DNA from 2 places in the Streptomyces sp. NPDC014764 genome. Region 1 is predicted to be linked to the other one. Evidence: predicted binding sites of a transcription regulator. Region 1 holds the regulator's gene; the other holds the start of a gene.
The links. Region 1 encodes HrcA, which represses chaperone genes, less so after heat shock. Its sites were predicted from a motif close to TTNGCACTCNGNNNNNCNGAGTGCNAA; they were not measured.

Region 1 (10,870 bases):
TCGCTGGACGCGGCGGTCGGGGCGGGCCCCGACCATGTGAGCGCGTACGCGCTGATCGTCGAGGAGGGCACGCAGCTGGCCCGGCGGATCCGGCGGGGGGAGGTGCCGATGACGGACGACGACGTGCACGCCGATCGGTACCTCATCGCCGAGGAGATGCTGTCGCGGGCGGGCTTCTCCTGGTACGAGGTGTCGAACTGGGCGACCTCGGAGGCGGGGCGTTGTCTGCACAACGAGCTGTACTGGCGGGGGGCCGACTGGTGGGGGGCCGGGCCCGGGGCGCACTCGCACGTGGGCGGGGTGCGCTGGTGGAACGTGAAGCATCCGGGCGCGTATGCCGCCGCGCTGGCGGAGGGGAGGTCGCCGGGGGCGGGGCGGGAGGTGCTGTCCTCGGAGGACCGGCGGGTCGAGCGGATCCTGCTGGAGCTGCGGCTTCTGGACGGGGTGCCGTTGGATCTCCTGCGGCCGGAAGGGCTTGCCGCCGCGCGGCGGGCGCTGTCGGACGGTCTGCTCCGTCCGGAGCCCTTCGCTGAGGGCCGCGCGGCCCTCACCCTGCGGGGACGGCTGCTGGCCGACGCGGTGGTGCGGGACCTGGTCGACTGACCAGACGTTTCCTCGCCCCCGCCGCCCCTTCCCGTCCCGTCCCCGGGGCTGCGCCCCAGGCCCCCTTTCGGCCCTTCGGGCCTCGTCCTCAAACGCCGGACGGGCTACTTGTAGCCCCTCCGGCGTTTGAGGAGCGGGGTCCGGGGCGGAGCCCCGGGGTCGGGTACGGGGAGGGGCGGCGGGGGCGAGGAAACCGGTGTCACGACGGCGCCGTCACGAAGTCGATGAGTTCCTCCACCCGCCCCAGGAGCTGGGGCTCCAGGTCCTTGTACGAGTGGACGGAGTCCAGGATCCGGCGCCACGCCTCACCCGTGTTGGCCACCCGCCACCCCAGCGCCTCGCACACCCCCGTCTTCCAGTCCTGCCCCCGCGGCACCCGGGGCCAGCCGGCGATCCCCACGGACGCCGGCTTCACCGCCTCCCAGATGTCGATGTACGGGTGGCCGACCACCAGCGCGTGCTCACTCGTCACCGCCTGGGCGATCCGCCACTCCTTGGTGCCGGGCACCAGATGGTCCACCAGCACCCCCAGCCGCGCGTCCGGCCCGGGCGCGAACGACTCGACGATCGACGGGAGGTCGTCCACGCCCTCCAGGTACTCCACGACCACCCCCTCGATCCGCAGGTCGTCGCCCCACACCTTCTCGACCAGCTCGGCGTCGTGCCGGCCCTCGACGTAGATGCGCCCCGCGCGGGCCACGCGCGCCCGTGCGCCGGGGACGGCGACCGAGCCGGACGCCGTGCGGGTGGGGCGGGCCGGGCCGGAGGAGGGGCGGACCAGTGTGACCACGCGGCCCTCCAGCAGGAACCCGCGCGGCTCCAGCGGGAACACCCGGTGCTTGCCGAAGCGGTCCTCCAGGGTCACCGTGCCGGCCTCGCAGCGGATCACGGCGCCGCAGAACCCGGTGCCGGGTTCCTCCACCACGAGGCCCGGCTCGGCCGGCACCTCGGGGACGGACTGCGGCTTCTTCCACGGAGGGGTCAGATCGGCGGAGTACTGGCGCATTCTGCCGACGATACGAGGAACGTCCGGGCGGTGATCACTCCGACACGCCGAACCGTGCCGCCAGCGCGTCCCGTTGGGCCCGTACGAACGCCGCGTCGACCACCGCGCCGTGACCGGGGACGTACACCGCGTCCTCGCCGCCCAGCCGCAGCAGCCGGTCCAGCGCGGCCGGCCAGCGGGACGGCACGGCGTCCGGGCCCGCCTGCGGCTCGTCCGACTCCTCGACCAGGTCGCCGCAGAACACCACGTCAGGGTCGCCGGGCACCAGCACCGCAAGGTCGTACGCCGTATGACCGGGACCCACGTTCGCCAGCAGCGCCCGGCGGCCTCCGCCCAGGTCCAGCGTCCACTCGCCGGACACCGCGTGCCGGGGCGCGGCCAGCGCCGCCACCGCCTCGTCGGCCGCCGCCGGCCCGAGACCCCAGCGCACCGCGTCCGCCCGCAGCTCCTCCCGCCCCCGCCCGGCGAGCGCCACGCCCAGGCCGACCGCGCCGTACACCTCCGCGTCCGCGAACGCCGGCGCCCCGAGCACGTGGTCGAAGTGGGGATGGGTGAGCGCGAGATGTGTCACACGGCGGCCGGCCAGCTCCCGCGCCTCGGTCCGCAACCGCGCGCCCTCGGCGAGGGACGAGCCCGCGTCCACGGCCAGGACGCCGTCCGCGCCCAGCACGAGCCCCGCGGTGCAGTCCCACCCCGGAAGCCTGCGCCGCCCGACCCCCGGCGCCAGTTGCTCCCATCCCGACTCTTCCCAAGTCACGGTCATGACCGGGACGCTAGCGGGGACGACGTCACCCGGCACCACCGCGCGGACCGGCCTTGCCGTCGTCGTACCCCCCGGCCGTACACTGGGCCGGGGAAGTCTGGCACTCGCGTGCGAAGAGTGCCAGGGCCGTTACCGGGCGGAAGCCAGCTGGAGGTGTGCGCGATGCTCAGTGAACGCAGGCTCCAGGTGTTGCGCGCGATCGTCCAGGACTACGTGGGCACCGAGGAGCCCGTCGGGTCGAAGGCCCTCACCGAGCGGCACAACCTCGGCGTCTCCCCGGCCACCGTGCGCAACGACATGGCGGCCCTGGAGGACGAGGGCTTCATCGCCCAGCCGCACACCAGCGCCGGGCGCATTCCCACCGACAAGGGCTACCGGCTGTTCGTCGACAAGCTGGCCGGCGTCAAGCCGATGAGCCCGCCCGAGCGGCGGGCCATCCAGAACTTCCTCGAGGGCGCCGTCGACCTCGACGACGTCGTGGCCCGCACGGTGCGGCTGCTCGCGCAGCTCACCCGGCAGGTCGCCGTGGTGCAGTACCCCTCGCTGACCCGGTCGACGGTGCGGCACGTGGAGCTGCTGGCCCTCGCCCCGGCGCGGCTGATGCTGGTGCTGATCACCGACACCGGCCGGGTCGAGCAGCGCATGGTCGACTGCCCGGCGCCGTTCGGGGAGGCGTCCCTGGCCGACCTGCGGGCGCGGCTCAACAGCCGGGTCGCGGGCCGCCGGTTCACCGATGTGCCCGGTCTGGTGGAGGACCTCCCGGAGGCGTTCGAGGCCGACGACCGCGGTACGGTCTCCACGGTGCTCTCCACTCTCCTGGAGACGCTCGTCGAGGAGAACGAGGAGCGGCTGATGATCGGCGGTACCGCCAACCTCACCCGCTTCGGCCACGACTTCCCCCTCACGATCCGGCCCGTCCTGGAGGCGCTCGAGGAGCAGGTCGTGCTCCTCAAGCTGCTCGGCGAGGCGCAGGATCCGGGTGTGACCGTACGGATCGGTCACGAGAACGCCCACGAAGGACTCAACTCCACGTCCGTCGTGTCGGTCGGCTACGGTTCGGGCGGCGAGGCTGTCGCCAAGCTCGGCGTGGTCGGACCGACCCGCATGGACTACCCCGGAACGATGGGAGCGGTACGCGCAGTGGCACGGTACGTCGGACAGATCCTGGCGGAGTCATAGGTGGCCACGGACTACTACGCCGTACTCGGCGTACGCCGCGACGCGTCGCAGGAAGAGATCAAGAAGGCCTTCCGGCGGCTCGCTCGCGAGCTGCATCCGGACGTCAATCCGGATCCGAAGACCCAGGAGCGGTTCAAGGAGATCAACGCCGCCTACGAGGTGCTGTCGGACCCGCAGAAGAAGCAGGTCTACGACCTCGGCGGCGACCCTCTGTCGCAGGCCGGCGGCGCCGGTGGCGCGGGCGGCTTCGGGGCCGGGGGCTTCGGCAACTTCTCCGACATCATGGACGCGTTCTTCGGCACGGCGTCGCAGCGCGGACCGCGCTCGCGCACCCGCCGCGGCCAGGACGCGATGATCCGGATCGAGGTGGAGCTGGACGAGGCCGCCTTCGGCACGACCAAGGACATCCAGGTCGACACGGCCGTCGTCTGCACCACGTGCAGCGGTGAGGGCGCCGCGCCGGGCACCACCGCGCAGACCTGCGACATGTGCCGCGGCCGCGGTGAGGTCTCGCAGGTCACCCGGTCCTTCCTCGGCCAGGTCATGACCTCGCGCCCCTGCCCGCAGTGCCAGGGCTTCGGCACGGTCGTGCCCACGCCCTGCCCGGAGTGCGCGGGCGACGGCCGGGTCCGCTCCCGCCGCACGCTCACGGTCAAGATCCCGGCCGGTGTCGACAACGGCACCCGGATCCAGCTGGCGGGCGAGGGCGAGGTCGGCCCCGGCGGCGGTCCCGCCGGCGACCTGTACGTGGAGATCCACGAGCTGCCGCACTCGCAGTTCCAGCGGCGCGGCGACGACCTGCACTGCACGGTCACGCTGCCGATGACAGCGGCGTCGCTCGGCACCAAGGTGCCGCTGGAGACGCTGGACGGCCTGGAGGAGGTCGACATCCGGCCCGGCACCCAGTCCGGCCAGTCGATCCCGCTGCACGGCCGGGGCGTCACGCACCTGCGCGGCGGCGGTCGCGGTGACCTCATCGTGCACGTCGAGGTGCAGACCCCGACCAAGCTGGACCCGGAGCAGGAGCGCCTGCTCCGCGAGCTGGCCAAGCTGCGCGGCGAGGAACGGCCCACGGGGCAGTTCCAGCCCGGACAGCAGGGGTTGTTCTCGCGGTTGAAGGACGCTTTCAACGGGCGCTGAGCGCTGTACGCCGAGGGCCCTGCCGCCGGGGTCCGGGCGGGCGTCGGGCCCGCCCCTCGACCTGGGCGGCCGGCGTGGTCGGCGGCCCGGCGAAAAGTGGCTTATGCCAGGGGGAAGGGCCGTTTCGGAGTTGGTCGGGGGACGTGACAACATGCGGTCATGTCCTCCGTACTGACCGATCTCTTCCCGCACCCGATCGTGCAGGCGCCCATGGCGGGCGGCGTATCGGTACCGCAGCTCGCCGCCGCCGTGTCCGACGCGGGCGGGCTCGGTTTCCTGGCCGCCGGGTACAAGACCGCGGACGGGATGTACCAGGAGATCAAGCAGCTGCGGGGACTCACCTCCCGCCCCTTCGGCGTCAACCTCTTCCTGCCCCAGCCCGAGACCCCCGGTGCGAGCACCGGCTCTGCCGGAGCGGCCGACGCCTCGCCCTCCAACGCCGCCGTCGACGTCTACGCCCACCAGCTGGCGGGCGAGGCCGCCTGGTACGAGACCGAGCTGGGCGAACCCGAGAGCTGCGGCGACGACGGCTACGACGCCAAGCTCGCCGTGCTGCTCCAAGACCCCGTCCCGGTCGTGTCGTTCCACTTCGGCGTACCGGCCCGCGAGGTGATCGACTCGCTGCACCGCGTGGGCACCCTCGCCCTCGTCACCGCGACGACCGCCGAGGAGGCGCGCGCCGTGGAACGGGCCGGCGCGGACGTGGTGATCGCCCAGGGCGTCGAGGCCGGCGGCCACCAGGGCACCCACCGGGACGTCCCCGAGACGGACGGCAGCGGCATCGGACTGCTGTCCCTCGTCGCCCAGGTCCGTGAGTCCGTGGGCATCCCCGTCGTCGCCGCCGGAGGCATCATGCGCGGCGGCCAGATCGCCGCCGTGTGCGCCGCCGGGGCGAGCGCGGCCCAGCTGGGCACCGCCTTCGTCCCCGCCCACGAGTCCGGCGCGCACGCCCTGCACAAGCAGGCCCTCACGAACCCCCTCTTCGCCCGCACCGAGCTGACCCGCGCGTTCACCGGCCGCCCGGCGCGCGCCCTGGTCAACCGCTTCCTGCGCGAGCACGGGCCGTACGCGCCCGCCGCCTACCCGGAGGTCCACCACCTCACTGCGCCGCTGCGCAAGGCCGCCGCCAAGGCCGGGGACGCACAAGGGCTCGCGCTGTGGGCGGGGCAGGGCCACCGGATGGCCCGCGAACTGCCCGCCGGACAGCTCGTGGAGGTCCTGGTCGCCGAACTGGCCGCCGCCCGGACAGCGTTGTCGGCCGGAGGTGCCCGATGACCGCCCCCGTCTTCGTCGTCGACGACTTCGACACGCACGGCTCCGGCCGTTACGTCCTCGACGGGCCCGAGGGCCGGCACGCCGTCGCCGTGAAGCGGCTGCGGACCGGCGAGGAGGTCGTCCTCACGGACGGCGCGGGCCGCTGGGCCTCCGGCGAGGTGGAGGGCGCCGAGGGCAAGGACCGGCTGATCGTCCGGCTCGGCGAGCTCGTCGAGGAGCCGGTGGAGACGCCCCGGCTGACCGTCGTGCAGGCGCTGCCCAAGGGCGACCGGGGCGAACTGGCCGTGGAGACCATGACCGAGGTCGGCGTCGACGCGATCGTGCCGTGGTCCGCCTCGCGCTGCATCACGCAGTGGAAGGGCGAGCGGGGCGCCAAGGCCCTCGCGAAGTGGCGGGCCACGGCTCGGGAGGCGGGCAAACAGTCGCGCCGGGTGCGGTTCCCGGAGGTCGCGGACGCGGCGACGAGCAAGGGGGTTGCCTCACTTCTCGCCGAAGCGCGGTTCGCGGCGGTGCTGCACGAATCCGGGACGGAGCCGCTGGCTTCGGCTCCGTTGCCGGACACGGGGGACATCGTGCTGGTCGTCGGACCTGAGGGCGGGGTGTCCGCCGAGGAACTGGCGCTGTTCGAGAGCGTGGGGGCGCGGGCGTACCGCCTCGGGAGGAGCGTGCTCCGTACGTCCACGGCGGGAACCGCTGCTGCGGCGCTGCTGCTCGGCCGCACCGGCCGCTGGTCCTGAGGCCACGGGCCTCCGCCCCGGACCCCCGCTCCGGACCCGCTCTGTCTGCGAACGCCGGAAGGGCTGGAATGTTCCTGCCCCCCCGCTCCTCGAGAGCGCCGGGAGAGCCATGCCCGGCCCGTCCGGCGTGCGAGGGCGAGGCCCGCCAGGGCCGTCGAGGGGGATCCGGGGGCGCAGTCCCCAGGACGGCCGCCGCACGTGGCCCGATGCGCCCTACCGCCGCGCGGGCGGCAGTGGCACGCTGCCGTGCATGGGGGCGACGACAAGGTTCCCGCGGGGAACACGAGGGCGGCGGTTCGCGCTTGCCGCCGGTTTCGCCGTGGCCGCGGTCACCGGCGTGACGGCCTGCGAAGGCGGCGGCCTCAGCTCCGCCGCCGTGGCGCTCACCACCGACGGGACCGTGACCAAGGAGCTCAACCGCCAGAAGGACAAGGTCCGCTGGCTGACCTGCACCGCGTCCCTGGGGGACCGGGACAGGTCCGCGTCGCCGGCCTCGGAGGAGACCGCCGCCTCGGTCGACTGCGAGGGCGAGACCGAGGGCGGCAAGGAGATCACCGTCACCGGACGGGTCACCCACGCCGTCAACAACGCCTGTGTCCGCGGGGACATCACCGCGAAGGTGGACGGCCGGCAGGTGTTCCGAGTCGAGGGCCTCGGCGACTGCGACTCCAAGAGCCCGCCCCGCGTGGGCGAGCCGACCGAGCAGGGGCCACGGCCCACCGTCACCGTGACCGTCACCACGACGGTGTGGTGCGACCAGTACCCGTCCTGTCGCCCCGTCGAGGGCAAGTGATCGGAACCTCTGGCCGGACCGCACGCGCGCCCATAGGGTGATCGGGTGACACAGCCTGCATCGGTCGCATCCAGCGCATACCTCCGTTTCCCGCACCTGCACGGCGAGTTGGTCGCCTTCACCGCCGAGGACGACGTGTGGCTCGCACCGCTCGACGGCGGCCGCGCCTGGCGGGTCAGCGCGGACAACGTGCCGGTGAACCATCCACGGATCTCCCCGGACGGCGCCACCGTCGCGTGGACCTCCACCCGCGACGGCGCCCCCGAGGTGCACGTCGCCCCCGTCGACGGCGGCCGCGCCAGGCGGCTCACCCACTGGGGCAGCATGAGGACCCAGGTCCGCGGCTGGACCGCGGACGGCCGGGTCCTCGCCCTGAGCACGTACGGCCAGGCCAGCCTGCGCCGCACCTGGGCACGCGCCGTGCCGCTCGACGGCGGACCCGCCGAGACCCTGCCGTACGGACCGGTCGGCGACATCGCCGCGGGCCCGCACACCGTGCTGCTGTCCGCCACCATGGGCCGCGAGGCGGCCAGTTGGAAGCGGTACCGGGGCGGCACCGCGGGCAAGCTGTGGATCGACCGGCAGGGCGACGGCGAGTTCGTCCGGCTGCACGAGGAACTCGACGGGAACATCGAGTACCCGCTGTGGGTGGGGGAGAGAGTCGCGTTCCTCTCCGACCACGAGGGCACGGGCGCGCTGTACTCGTCCCTCGCCGACGGCTCCGACCTGCGCCGCCACACCCCGCTCGGGGGCACGTCCCGCTCATGGGGGTCCCCCCGCTCGAGCGAAGTCGAGAGTGGGGGAGAAGCCGAGAGCGGGGGAGGCTTCTACGCCCGCCACGCCGCCACCGACGGCAGCAGGGTCGTGTACTCCAGCGCCGGCGAGCTGTGGATCCTCGACGACCTCGACACCGCCGAGCCGCGCCGGCTCGACGTCCGGCTCGGCGGGCAGCGCGTCGACCTCCAGCCGTTCCCGGTGAACGCGGCCCGCTGGTTCGGCTCCGCGTCCCCCGACCACACCGCGCGCGGCAGCGCCGTCTGCGTACGCGGCACCGTCCACTGGGTCACCCACCGCTCCGGCCCCGCCCGCGCCCTCGCCGCCACCCCCGGCGTCCGCGCCCGGCGCCCGCGCACCTTCCGCGCGGACGGCGAGGAATGGGTGGTGTGGGTGACGGACGCCGAGGGCGACGACGCCCTGGAGTTCGCCCCCGCCACCGGACCCGTCCCCGGCGCCACCCCGCGCCGGCTCGCCGCCGGACAGCTCGGCCGGGTCGTGGACCTGGCGATGGCGCCCGACGGCAGCCGCGCCGCGATCGCCTCGCACGACGGCCGCCTCCTGCTCGTCGAGCGGGAGACCGGCGAAGTCCGCGAGGTCGACCGCAGCGAGGACGGCGACGTCTCCGGGCTGGTCTTCTCCCCCGACTCCACCTGGCTCGCGTGGTCCCACCCCGGACCGCGCCCGCTCAGCCAGATCAAGCTCGCCAACACCACCGACCTGTCGGTCACCGAGGCGACCCCGCTGCGCTTCCAGGACTACGCGCCCGCCTTCACCCTCGACGGCAAGCACCTCGCGTTCCTGTCCACCCGCTCCTTCGACCCGGTCTACGACGAGCACGTCTTCGACCTGGCCTTCGTCGAGGGCGCACGGCCGTACCTGATCACGCTCGCGGCGGCCACACCGTCGCCGTTCGGACCGCAGCGGCACGGGCGGCCCTTCGAGACCCCGGACCGGGACGAGACCCCCGACAGCGAGGGCACCCCCACCACCCGTATCGACCTCGACGGGCTCGCCGACCGCATCGTGCCGTTCCCGGTCGAGGCCGCCCGCTACAGCAACCTGCGCGCCGCCAAGGACGGCGTGCTGTGGCTGCGCCACCCGGTGCGCGGCGTGCTCGGGGCGTCCCGGGCCACGCCCGACGATCCGGACCCCAAGACCGACCTGGAGCGCTACGACCTCGCCCAGCAGCGCCTCGAGCACCTCGCCGTGGACGCCGACCACTTCGAGGTCAGCGGCGACGGCAAGCGGGTGCTGCTGTGGACCGACGGGCGGCTCAAGGTCGTGCCGAGCGACCGGCGCGCCTCCTCCGACGACGACAGCGACAGCAACATCACCGTCGACCTGGCGCGGGTCCGGCAGTTCGTCGACCCGTCCGCCGAGTGGCGGCAGATGTTCGACGAGAACGGCCGGATCATGCGGGACAACTTCTGGCGTCCCGACATGAGCGGCGTCGACTGGGACGGGGTGCTGGACCGCTACCGTCCCGTCCTGGACCGGCTGGCCACCCACGACGACCTGGTGGACCTGCTGTGGGAGGTGCACGGCGAACTCGGAACCTCGCACGCCTACGTCACCCCGCGCGGCGGCTACGGCGGCGGAGCCCGGCAGGGACTCCTCGGCGCGGACATCTCCCGGCACGAGGACGGCAGCTGGCGGGTGGACCGCATCCTGCCCGCCGAGACCTCCGACCCGGAGGCCCGCTCCCCGCTCGCCGCGCCCGGCGTGGCGATCCGGCCGGGGGACGCGATCGTCGCCGTCGCGGGACAGCCGGTCGACCCGGTGACCGGGCCGGCGCCGCTGCTGATCGGCACGGCAGGCAAGCCCGTCGAGCTGACCGTGTCACCGGCCGGCGGGGGAGAGCCCCGGCACGCGGTCGTCGTACCGCTCGCCGACGAGGAGCCGCTGCGCTACCACGCCTGGGTCGCCGACCGGCGGGCCTACGTGCTGGAGAAGTCCGGCGGCCGGCTCGGCTACATCCACGTTCCCGACATGCAGGCGCCCGGCTGGGCGCAGATCCACCGCGACCTGCGGGTGGAGGTGCTGCGCGAGGGCCTGGTCGTGGACGTGCGGGAGAACCGCGGCGGCCACACCTCGCAGCTCGTGGTGGAGAAGCTGGCCCGGCGGATCGTCGGCTGGGACCTGCCGCGCGGGATGCGCGCCGAGAGCTACCCGCGCGACGCGCCCAGGGGACCCGTCGTCGCCGTCGCCAACGAGTTCTCCGGGTCCGACGGCGACATCGTCAACGCGGCGATCAAGGCGCTCGGCATCGGCCCCGTCGTCGGGACCCGCACCTGGGGCGGCGTCATCGGCATCGACAGCCGCTACCGGCTCGTCGACGGCACGCTCGTCACCCAGCCCAAGTACGCCTTCTGGCTGGAGGGGTACGGCTGGGACGTCGAGAACCACGGCGTCGACCCGGACGTCGAGGTCGTCCAGCGCCCGCAGGACCACGCGGCCGGGCGGGACGTCCAGCTCGACGAAGCAGTGCGGCTGGCGATGGAGGCACTGGAGACGACCCCGGCGAAGGTGCCGCCGGAGCTGTCGTGACCGGCCGCGGGCCGTCGTGCCGCCGCGGCACGACGGCCCGCGAGCGGGTC
Region 2 (10,870 bases), on a different contig from region 1:
CCGCCCTGGCCGTCTTTCTTCCCCCGCGAGACCTCCTGGAGACGGCCACCGGGGCAGGCTACGTGGCGATCGGGGCGTCCGCCTCGTGGCTCTCCGCCATGTCGGGCAGGCTGGTACGGCCGTACGGCCCCGAGGAGCGCTCGGTCGTCGCCGCCTTCCGGTCGGTCGCGGCGTTCGCGGACGCGACCCGCCGGGCCGCGGACACGCACCCGCCGGGCGACACCACCTCCACGGGGCGCAGCGCCTGCACCGCTGTGCACGCGACCTGGTCGGCGCTCCACGACGCTCGCGGCCGGAGCGTGACGCCGGCGCCCCGGCGCAGGGAGCTGCACACCCTGATGATCCGGCTGGAAGCCGTGCTCGACGCGGTGCAGAGCACCGCGGAACGGGGCGCCGGACCGGTTCCGGCCGCGTGGGGTCCCCGGCTCCGGGAGGCGGCCGCGACGGTGCAGGCGGGCGGGCACCCCGACCTACGGCCCGCCCAGGACGCCGCGCAGGCGCTCTGGCCGCTGCCGCTGCCGCCGCACCGGAGCCTGGGTGCCGAACTGCGCCACGCGCTGTCCTCCGCCTCCCCCGCCCCGACGATCGCCCTGCGGGTCGGGCTCGCCGTGGGGGTGGGCACCGTCCTGGGCTGGGCGCTCCCCCTCATGCACCCCGCGTGGGTGGCGGTGGGAGCGGCCGCGGCGCTCCAGGGCGGGCCCGGGCAGCAGCCCGCGCAGCGCGTCGGCTCCCGGCTCGTCGGGACGGTGACCGGAGTGGCGATCACCGTGCTGGTCGCCCAGGTCTATCAGCCCGGCGTGTGGGCAACCGTGGTCCTGGCCACCACCGTGCACGGGATCTCGCGTGGCCTGCCGCCCAGTTCTCTCCTCGCACGCACCCTGCTGAACACCCCGGTCGCGCTGCTGCTCGTCAACGTGGCCCTGACCGGAGGACCGGGCCTGGAATCGCTCGCCGCCTACCGGCTGCTCGACCTCACCCTCGGCATGTGTCTCGGCATGGCGGCCGCGTGGCTGGTGCGCGGTGTACCGCTGCGCCGGGTGTGCGCCGCCGTGGCGGCGGCCGTAACGGCGACGGGCCACGCGCTGGGGGAACGCCTGGCCACGGGCCGGGCCGGCGTCGCGTCCGGAGGCGCCGCCTGGCGGCACATGACGGACCTGTGGACCATGCACGCCTCGGTGCCGGCCGAGGAGTTCCGCTCCACCGGCACCGCCGACGTGCTGTGGCCCACCGTGCTCGCCGTACGCCGCCTGCTCGCCCGGAATCTGCTCGGGGGGCCCACGGTGCCGGCGCCGGACGACGGAGCGCGGGTCTCCGGTCACCTTTCCTCCCTGGCCGGCGCCGCGGGTGCCGGCCTGCCAGGCTCCCCCGCCTGCCGTGCCGAACTTCCCTCTCCGGGCCGGACACCGCGGCCCGCCCATGACCCGGAGCTCCACCCGAGGCTGGCGGCGCTTCGGTCCGCCCTGGACCACCCCGCCTCCCCGCCAGGGGCCGGGCCGCCGGACGGGGAACTCTGAGCCCGGCCCCGGCCGCCCGCCCGCACCTGGCCGGGAACACACCTCCCGCGTCCGCACCGGGTCGCGTCCGGAGCGGTGTCACCGGTCCGGACGCCGACGGGCCGGACCGTCCCGTGCGTCCCGCCGGGTTCAGAACACTCCCGCGAGCGGCTCCTGCTGCCGCCTGCCGCGGCGTGCCACCGCCGACAGAAGCGTGAGCACGCTTCCCACCAGGGCCCATGCCGACAGCACCAGCAGCGGGCCGAGCACGGCGTTCCCCTCGAAGTAGGCGATGGACCGTGCCGACCAGGTCCCCGCCCCCGGCGGCAGCGCCGGGCCGATCGCCTCCCAGAACGGCGGAAGCATCGGCGGGGGGAGGGCGCCGCCCGCGCTCGGGTTGCCCGCGACCACCACGAGCAGGATCGCCAGCCCGATGCCGATGACGTCGAGGAACCCCTGGAGGGCGAGGGTAGCGGCGCCGACCGCGAAGGTGATCAGGGCACCCAGCCCCCAGAGGGCGAGGACGCTCCCGGGAAGCGCACCCAGGACCGGACCGATGATCACCGCGCCTCCCAGACCTCCGACGAGCGAGACCAGGGCCATGCAGCCGAGCCGGATCACCGCGCCGTGCAGGCCGGCGGGGCGGGCGCCGGCGATGATCGCGATCATCGCAGCGCACAGGTAGCCTCCGACGCACCAGCCCACGCTCGCGTAGAAGGACGACAGTCCGTCGAAGTCCCGTCGCGAGGCCGGGGCCGCGTCGACGGTGCGCACCGTGCGCCCCTCCGCCCGTTCCAGGCCGGTCACGAGGCGCTGCAGGTCCGTGGCGAGGACGGCGCCGCCACCGGAGGCGACCAGCAGCGTGTCCTCACCGTCCGGCCCCGTGATCAGTGCGCCGTCGATCTTCCGGTCCATGATCTGGTCGCGGGCGCTCACCTCGTCGGCCACCGCGCGGGGGTCCAGCGGGGAGCCGGGCAGTCGCTCCAGCCGGGCCGTCTGCTGTGCGGCAGCGGTCGGCGGCGCGACGACACCGAACGGGACGTCACGCATCTCGGGGCGGTGCAGCGCCCCCACGTAGGAGGCGATGAACAGCAACTGGAGGACGGCGACGCCGGACACGACCAGGACGGTCCACGGCGTGACCGCCCTCTTGACTGCTCCTCGGAGTGACTCAGGGGCCGGGCGCGTGCCCTTGGTCGGCGTCATTCCTCAACGGTCGGCGGCATTCGCGGCACCCGCAGGCGGAACGGGGCCGAACGGATGGCGCGCCGCGTGAGGCCCCGAGGTGCCGGGCGCGGCCGGGGAGCGGCACGGCGAAGGCCCGGTCCCCCGGCGCACGCCGGGGGACCGGGCCTTTCCGCTACGAGCGGGGCGTCACTCAGTGGGCGTGGCCGTGGCCACCGGCGGCGGCCGGCTCTTCCTCTTCCTTCTTCTCGACGACCAGGGTCTCGGTCGTCAGGAGGAGGGAGGCGATGGAGGCGGCGTTCTCCAGGGCGGAGCGGGTCACCTTGACCGGGTCGATGACGCCGGCCTTTACCAGGTCGCCGTACTCGCCGGTGGCGGCGTTGTAACCGCTGCCCTTCTCCAGCTCGGCGACCTTGGAGACGATGACGTAGCCCTCGAGGCCGGCGTTCTCGGCGATCCAGCGCAGCGGCTCGACGGCGGCCTTGCGGACCACGGAGACACCGGTGGCCTCGTCGCCGGTCTTGCCGAGGTTGCCCTCGAGGACCTTGACGGCGTGGACCAGCGCGGAGCCACCACCTGAGACGATGCCCTCCTCGACCGCGGCGCGGGTCGCGGAGATGGCGTCCTCCAGACGGTGCTTCTTCTCCTTCAGCTCCACCTCGGTGGCGGCGCCGACCTTGATCACGCACACGCCGCCGGCCAGCTTCGCGAGGCGCTCCTGGAGCTTCTCGCGGTCCCAGTCGGAGTCCGTGGCCTCGATCTCGGCCTTGATCTGGCCGACGCGGCCGTGCACGTCGTCCTTCTTGCCGGCACCGTCGACGATGGTGGTGTCGTCCTTGGTGACGGTGACGCGGCGGGCGGAGCCAAGCACGTCCAGGCCGACCTGGTCGAGCTTGAGGCCGACCTCCTCGGAGACGACCGTGGCGCCGGTGAGGACGGCCATGTCCTGCAGCATCGCCTTGCGGCGGTCACCGAAGCCGGGCGCCTTGACGGCGACCGCGTTGAAGGTGCCGCGGATCTTGTTGACCACCAGGGTCGACAGGGCCTCGCCCTCGACGTCCTCGGCGATGATCAGCAGCGGCTTGGAGGCGTTGGCCTGGATGATCTTCTCCAGCAGCGGCAGGAGGTCCGCGATGGCGGAGATCTTGCCCTGCGTGATCAGGATCTGCGGCTCGTCGAGGACGGCCTCCATGCGCTCCTGGTCCGTCACGAAGTACGGCGACAGGTAGCCCTTGTCGAAGGCCATGCCCTCGGTGAAGTCCAGCTCCAGACCGAAGGTGTTGGACTCCTCGACGGTGATGACACCGTCCTTGCCGACCTTGTCCATCGCCTCGGCGATGAGCTCGCCGACCTGCTGGTCCTGGGCGGACAGCGCGGCGACCGCGGCGATGTCGGACTTCTCGTCGATCGGGCGCGCGGTCGCGAGGAGGTCCTCGGACACGGCGGCGACGGCGGCGTCGATGCCCTTCTTCAGGGCGGCCGGGGAGGCACCGGCGGCGACGTTCTTCAGGCCCTCGCGGACCAGCGCCTGGGCCAGCACGGTGGCGGTGGTGGTGCCGTCACCCGCGATGTCGTTGGTCTTGGTCGCCACCTCCTTCACCAGCTGCGCGCCGAGGTTCTCGTACGGGTCCTCGATCTCCACCTCGCGGGCGATCGTGACACCGTCGTTGGTGATGGTGGGGGCGCCGAACTTCTTGTCGATGACGACGTTGCGGCCCTTGGGGCCGATCGTCACCTTGACCGTGTCGGCAAGCTTGTTGACGCCGCGCTCGAGGGCGCGACGGGCGTCCTCGTCGAACTTCAGGATCTTCGCCATGGCAGCGGGAGCCCTCTCGGAAATCTAGATGAAATCACTGCGCCCCTGGGCCGCCCGGCTCCTTGTCGGATGCTGGGGCCAGGGGCGCAGTGTTCGAGCAGAAGTACTTGCTACGAGGTCGGGTTCTCCGGGGCAGGCCCCGGGGTCCCCTTACTTCTCGACGATCGCGAGGACGTCGCGGGCCGAGAGGACGAGGTACTCCTCGCCGTTGTACTTGACCTCGGTGCCGCCGTACTTGCTGTACAGAACGACGTCGCCGACCTTCACGTCGAGCTCGACGCGCTTGCCGTCCTCGAAGCGGCCCGGACCGATGGCGAGGACGACGCCCTCCTGGGGCTTCTCCTTCGCGGTGTCCGGAATGACCAGGCCCGAAGCCGTGGTCTGCTCGGCGTCGAGCGGCTGGACCACGATGCGGTCCTCGAGCGGCTTGATGGCAACCTTGGAGCTGGCGGTCGTCACGATCCGACCTCCCCCTTCGGAGATCTCACGGGGTTAACTGTCTGAGGTGGCGACCAGGTCGATCCGTCGTCGCGGGTGCCGGACCTGCCCGTCGCTTTTTGGCACTCTCCAGGGGGGAGTGCCAGACCCGAGACTATGACCGTGATTAGCACTCGGTCAAGCGGAGTGCCAATTGCCGTGCGGCGCGTCGGGCGGCGGGGGTGCTTTCAGGCGCGGGTCGCGTGGTGCCGGTGCAGGTGTGACCGCCCCCAAGGGCTGCGCCCCCGGGCCCCCGTCGGCCCTTCGGGCCTCGCGCTCAAGCGCCGGACGGGCCGGGAAGGCGGTCCTCCAGCCTGCCCACCCTCAGGTCCCGCTCGTCCAGTTCCGCGAGGAGCCTCGTCGTGCGTTCCGCCAGGGTCAGGGGCGGGGCCTCTCCCGACGGTACGGAGATGATGTCGCCGGGACGCAGGTGGCGGGGGCCGTGGGTGTAGGTGAGGTGGCCGTCGGGCTCCAGGGTCACGCGCCACAGGACCACCGCGGCGATGCCGCACTCGGCGGCGGCGCGCAGGGTGGCGGTGTCGTGCCGGCCGTAGGGCGGGCGGAAGAGGCGGGGGCGGATCCCGAAGCGGGCGGCGAGTTTGCGCTGCTGGCCGCAGATCTGGGCGCGCTGGGCGGCGAGTGGCAGGCCGGGCAGGGCCGGGTGGTCGAGGGTGTGGTTCTGGAGGTTCGCGCCGACCGCGCGGAGGCGGGCGAAGTGGCCGTAGCCGGGGCCCATCACGCTGTCGGTGAGGAACATGCTGACCGGAAGCCTGCGCTCCCGTACGAGGTCGATGAAGCGGGGGTCGCGTTCGGCGCCGTCGTCGTAGGTGAGGAAGACGACCGGGTCGTCGGTGGTGACGTGGTCGACGACCGGTGGGAGCGGCGCCGGGGCGACGGCAGTGGCCGGCCCGCCGGCGCGGGAGGAGAGGTGTCCCGCGCCGGTCGGGGCGGCACATCCGGTGGCCGCGGCGAGCAGCAGGGCGAGGGCCGCCGGGAGGGGCCCCGGAATCGCCCCGCGCCGCCGCCTCACAGGTAGTCCTCCAGCCTGGCCACGGCGTATCCCTCGGCCGTGACCTTGTCGAGGAAGCGGCGGATCATGTCCCGCATGGTGCCGTCCCAGTCCTCGCGGCCCCGGAAGTGGGACAGCACGATGTCGCCGGGGTGGATCTTCCGGTCCCACTCGCGGTACTCCCAGTGATCGGCGAAGACCTCCTCGTTCCACAGGGGGACGTGGGTGATGCCGCAGCTCTTCGCGGCGCGCAGGGTCGCCTTGTCGTAGTTCCCGTAGGGCGGGCGGAAGAGGGTCGGGCGGGTGCCGTAGCGCTTCTCGACGACGTCCTGCATGCCGCAGATCTCGCGCTTCTGCCTGGCGTGCGAGAGGGCCGGCAGGTACGGGTGGCGGAGCGTGTGGTTGTGCAGGGCCACGCCCCGTTTTTGCATGTCCTTGAAGTAGCCGTAGTCCTCCTCGACGAGGTAGTCGCTGAGGAAGGCGCTGTACGGCACCTTCAGCTCGGTCATCATCCGCAGGAACTCGGGGTCCTTCTCGGCGCCGTCGTCGATGGTGAGGAAGACGACCTTCTCCTTCACCGGGACGGTGGTGAAGACCGGCGGGAGACCCAGCCGTTCGTGGCCCTCGACCTCGAAGCCGTCGCGGGTGGTGATGCGCGGCTTCTTCGCCGGGGGCGGCGGGGCGGCCAGGGGGACCTTCTTCAGGCCCCAGCGTTTCGCCGCGGCGGCGCGGGCGGCCTGCGCGGCGCGCAGCTTCTCGGCGTAGGAGTCGAGGGCGCGGGCCGGGGGCGCCTGGAGGGGCCGGCCGCCGGCCGGTTCGACCGTGTCGCTGCCCTTGCCGCAGCCCGAGGCGAGAGCGGCGAGCGCGAGGGCGGCGAGACCGGTCCGCATCCCGAGCCGCCGCATCCGCTTCTTATCGTTTTGTCCTACTACTCGCATGGGGTCGGATCCTCGCAGCCGCACGGCCCGCGTCCGGCCCGACACCTCGGCCGGCAGCACACGGTCCACCGACTGGCCCACAATGACCCGGTGAACGACCTCGCCCCGCTCCTCACCCCCGAAGGCCGCGCCCTCCTCGACGAGGTGCGCGACACCGACCCGGCGCACGAACTCGCCGTCGCGACGCGGCTGCGCCGCGACCACCCCGCCGAGTTGGTCTCGGCGGCGCTCGGCCAGGCGCGGCTGCGACAGCGGGCGGTGGCGAAGTTCGGGGCGGAGGACGCGGCGCGGATGTTCTTCACGCCGAACGGGGTGGAGCAGTCGACCCGGCGCAGCGTCGCCGCGTACCGGGCGGAGCGGCTGCGGGCGGCGGGCGTACGGTCGGTCGCCGACCTGTGCTGCGGGATCGGCGGCGACGCGATCGCGCTGGCCCGCGCCGGCATCCGCGTCCTGGCCGTCGACCGGGACCCGCAGACGGCCGCGGCCGCCCGCGCCAACGCGGAGGCGCTCGGTCTCGCCGGCCTGATCGAGGTGCGCGAGGCGGATGTGACGGAGGTCGACCCGGCCGGCTACGACGCGGTGTTCGTGGACCCGGCCCGGCGCTCGTCGAGGCGTGGCCGGATCTTCGACCCGGAGGCGTACTCGCCTCCCCTGTCGTGGGCGGTGCGGGCGGCGCTGCAGGCACCCCTGGCAGCCGCGCTGAAGGTCGCCCCGGGCATCCCGCATGAGGCGGTCCCTGCCGAGGCCGAGGCGGAGTGGATCTCCGACGGCGGGGACGTGAAGGAGGCGGTCCTGTGGTTCGGCACCGCCCCGGGCACGGTCCGCGCGACCCTGCTCCCCGGTTCGCGCACCCTCGTCTCCCGCGGCCTCCCCGACCCCGGGGTCCGCCCCGTCGGCCGCTACCTGTACGAGCCCGACGGCTCCGTCATCCGCTCCCACCTGGTCGCCGAGGTCGCCGAGCCCCTCGACGGCGGCCTGATCGACCCGACCATCGCCTACGTGACGTCCGACGCGCTGCGTGAGACGCCGTTCGCCACGGCCTACGAGATCACCGACGTGCTCCCCTTCAACGTCAAGAAGCTGAAAGCCCTGCTCCGGGAGCGCGAGGTGGGCGTCCTGACGGTCAAGAAGCGAGGGTCGGCGGTCGAACCGGAGGAACTCCGCCGCAAGGCCCTCCCGAAACCGCACGGCACGGCATCGGTCACGGTCTTCCTGACCCGGGTCGCCGGCGCCCCGACGATGCTGCTGGGGCACCCGGTGCGCTGAACGCGCGCGGTGCGCGCGCCCCTGAGACGGGAAGCCCGGGCACTCGGCCGACCCACGTCTCGGGCGACCCGGGACCCCAGCGCACCGGCCGGCGCGCGCCCACACCACGCCGCGAACGCCGGGCACGCCGCCCCGTCACCGTCCGACGGCCGGGCACTCGCTCCGCGTGACGCCGCGAGCGCCGGGCCGCCGCGACAGCGGGGACAGTCGTCCCCGGTGCCTCGCCCGCGGGACGCGGCGCGGCACGGCATCCTTCGGGCGGATGCCGTGCCGCGGGGCCCGGGCGGTGACGGTCCGGTGGCGACGGCCGAAGCGTGGGCCGCGGACAGCGCGAACACCCCCTGCACGCCGACCAGGGCACCACGCCCGCCGTGCGCAGTGCCACCCCCTGCACACCGACCAGGGCACCACGCCCGCCGTGCCCTTCGCGACCCGTCCCCCGGCGGCACCGCACCCACCCGCGGCACGAGCACAGAACCGTCCGCCCCCTCACGGAGCCGGGCGTCAGCCCTGCGCCCCCTCCGCCCGCCTCCGCAGCATCTCCCGTTCCCGGGAGTTGCCCGCCAGGTCCGCCGCCCGGGTGAACTCCTCCCGTGCCTCCTTCGTCCGGCCGAGGCGGAACAGGAGGTCGCCCCGGACGGAGGGGAGCAGGTGGTAGTCGCGGAGGGCCGGTTCCGCGGACAGCGCGTCCACCAGTGGCAGTGCCGCCTCCGGGCCCTCCGCCATGGAGACGGCGACCGCTCGGTTGAGTTCGACCACCGGGGACGGAGTGCGGGCGGCGAGCATGCCGTAGAGGGCGGCGATGCGGTGCCAGTCCGTCTCCTCGTAGCGGTACGCGCGTGCGTGGCAGGCGGCGATGGCCGCCTGGAGGACGTACGGGCCCGGTGGCCCGGAGGCGACCGCGTCGGCGCGGGCGAGGGCGGTGGCGCCGCGGGCGATGAGCATGCGGTTCCAGCGGGCGCGGCTCTGGTCCGCGAGCAGCACCGGCTCGCCGTCGGGGCCGGTGCGGGCGGCGGTCCGGGACGCCTGGAACTCCAGCAGGGCCGTCAGCCCGTGCACCTCGGGCTCCTTCGGCATCAGCCCGGACAGCACCCGGGCCAGCCGCAGCGCGTCCTCGCACAGCGCGGGCCGCAGCCAGTCGTCGCCCGCGGTGGCCGCGTACCCCTCGTTGAAGATCAGGTAGATGACGTCGAGGACCGAGCCGAGGCGGGCCTCGCGGTCGGGTCCGTAGGGCACCTCGAAGGCGACGTTCTTCGTGGCCAGGGTGCGCTTGGCGCGGACGATCCGCTGGGCCACGGTCGTCTCGGGCACGAGGAACGCGCGGGCGATCTCGGCCGTGGTCAGGCCGCCGAGCAGCCGCAGGGTGAGGGCGGTGCGCGCCTCGGCGGACAGCTCCGGGTGGCAGGCGGTGAAGACGAGCCGCAGCAGGTCGTCGTCGATGTCGTCCGGGTCGGACGGCTCCTCGGGCGGGGCCGTCGCCGTCACCCGGTCCCGGCCGATCTCGGCCAGCTTGCGGGCGTAGGTCTCGCGCCGGCGCACCAGGTCGACGGCGCGGTGGCGGGCGGTGGCCGTGAGCCAGGCGCCCGGGTTGTCGGGCACCCCGTCCCGCGGCCACCGCTCCAGGGCCGCGACCAGGGCGTCCTGCGCGAGTTCCTCCGCGATGCCGACGTCCCTGACGATGCGGGCCACCGCGGCGACCACCCGCGGGAACTCCATGCGGAAGACGGCCTCGACGGCCCCGTCCGGTCCGGCGGTGGGCTGTGGTGTCACAGCCCACCATCAGACACCCGTACGGCCGCATGGCCAAGCGGTGGACCGGGCCGCCCCGTCAGCCCTCCTCGATCTCCCGGACCTCGCAGGTCACCGTCCAGTGCGGCTCGTGCACCTTCAGGAACCGCTTGGTCCACTCGATCGCCTCGGCCCTGTCCTTGGCCTGGAGGATGGCGTACCCGCCGATGACCTCCTTGGTCTCGGTGAACGGCCCGTCCGTCACGGACAGCCGGCCGCCCTCGTAGTGGACCCGGGAGCCCTGGGCGGTGGGGGTCAGACCGGCGGTGTCCAGCAGGACGCCGTTCTTGGTCATCTCCTCGATCAGCTCGCCCATGCGCTGCATCAGCTCGGGGCTGGGCCCGCCCTCGGGGGCGTTGTTCTCGTCGATCCGGATGAGGGAGAGATAGCGCGGCATGTCGGCTCCTCGTGGTGTGCGGGCCGGGTCCTTCCCGGCCTCTCACCCCTGCGTCGAACGGCGCGGGCGGAAATCGACACCCGGCGGGGAGAAATTCTCACCTCACTTCAGCGAGGCCCACAGCCGCCCCGCCTCCGGCTCGTCGGGCACCACCCGGTTGGGGTCGGACGGTGCGGGGAGCACCGGCATGGTCACGGTGGTGACCCGGTCGGCGGTCAGTCCTTCCAGACTGCGCGCGAGGGACGCCAGTTCGCCGAGCGAGTCGAGCCCCGTGTCGGTGGTGAGGCCGCCGGTGAGGGCGTCGGCGGCCCGGAACAGCGCGGCCGGGTCCGTCGGCAGGTCCAGCTCGGTGATCTGCCGCACCAATGCTTTCACCAGGTCGTGCTGGAGCGTGATCCGGTTCAGGTCACTGCCGTCACCGACGTCGTAGCGGGTGCGGGCGAGCGCGAGGGCCTGTTCGCCGTCCAGGTGGTGGGTGCCCGCGTCGAGCGTGAGGTGGCT

Region 2: the regulator HrcA is predicted to act here: its motif matches at 5,099-5,125, upstream of groES (co-chaperone GroES).

The regions. Positions count from the first base shown of each region.
Region 1 covers NZ_JBIBXY010000001.1:626,877-637,746, reverse strand. Annotated here, with positions in the region: gene hemW (radical SAM family heme chaperone HemW) at 1-603, shown strand, start outside; gene ACF1AG_RS02930 (DUF3097 domain-containing protein) at 803-1,609, opposite strand; gene ACF1AG_RS02925 (MBL fold metallo-hydrolase) at 1,644-2,372, opposite strand; gene hrcA (heat-inducible transcriptional repressor HrcA) at 2,535-3,551, shown strand; gene dnaJ (molecular chaperone DnaJ) at 3,552-4,691, shown strand; gene ACF1AG_RS02910 (nitronate monooxygenase) at 4,851-5,966, shown strand; gene ACF1AG_RS02905 (16S rRNA (uracil(1498)-N(3))-methyltransferase) at 5,963-6,703, shown strand; gene ACF1AG_RS02900 (hypothetical protein) at 6,954-7,496, shown strand; gene ACF1AG_RS02895 (S41 family peptidase) at 7,605-10,820, shown strand.
Region 2 covers NZ_JBIBXY010000003.1:649,424-660,293, forward strand. Annotated here, with positions in the region: gene ACF1AG_RS11680 (FUSC family protein) at 1-1,514, shown strand, start outside; gene ACF1AG_RS11685 (DUF3533 domain-containing protein) at 1,644-2,699, opposite strand; gene groL (chaperonin GroEL) at 2,872-4,494, opposite strand; gene groES (co-chaperone GroES) at 4,645-4,953, opposite strand; gene ACF1AG_RS11700 (polysaccharide deacetylase family protein) at 5,249-6,001, opposite strand; gene ACF1AG_RS11705 (polysaccharide deacetylase family protein) at 5,998-6,870, opposite strand; gene ACF1AG_RS11710 (methyltransferase domain-containing protein) at 7,009-8,184, shown strand; gene ACF1AG_RS11715 (RNA polymerase sigma factor) at 8,689-9,954, opposite strand; gene ACF1AG_RS11720 (YciI family protein) at 10,013-10,369, opposite strand; gene ACF1AG_RS11725 (LCP family protein) at 10,472-10,870, opposite strand, start outside.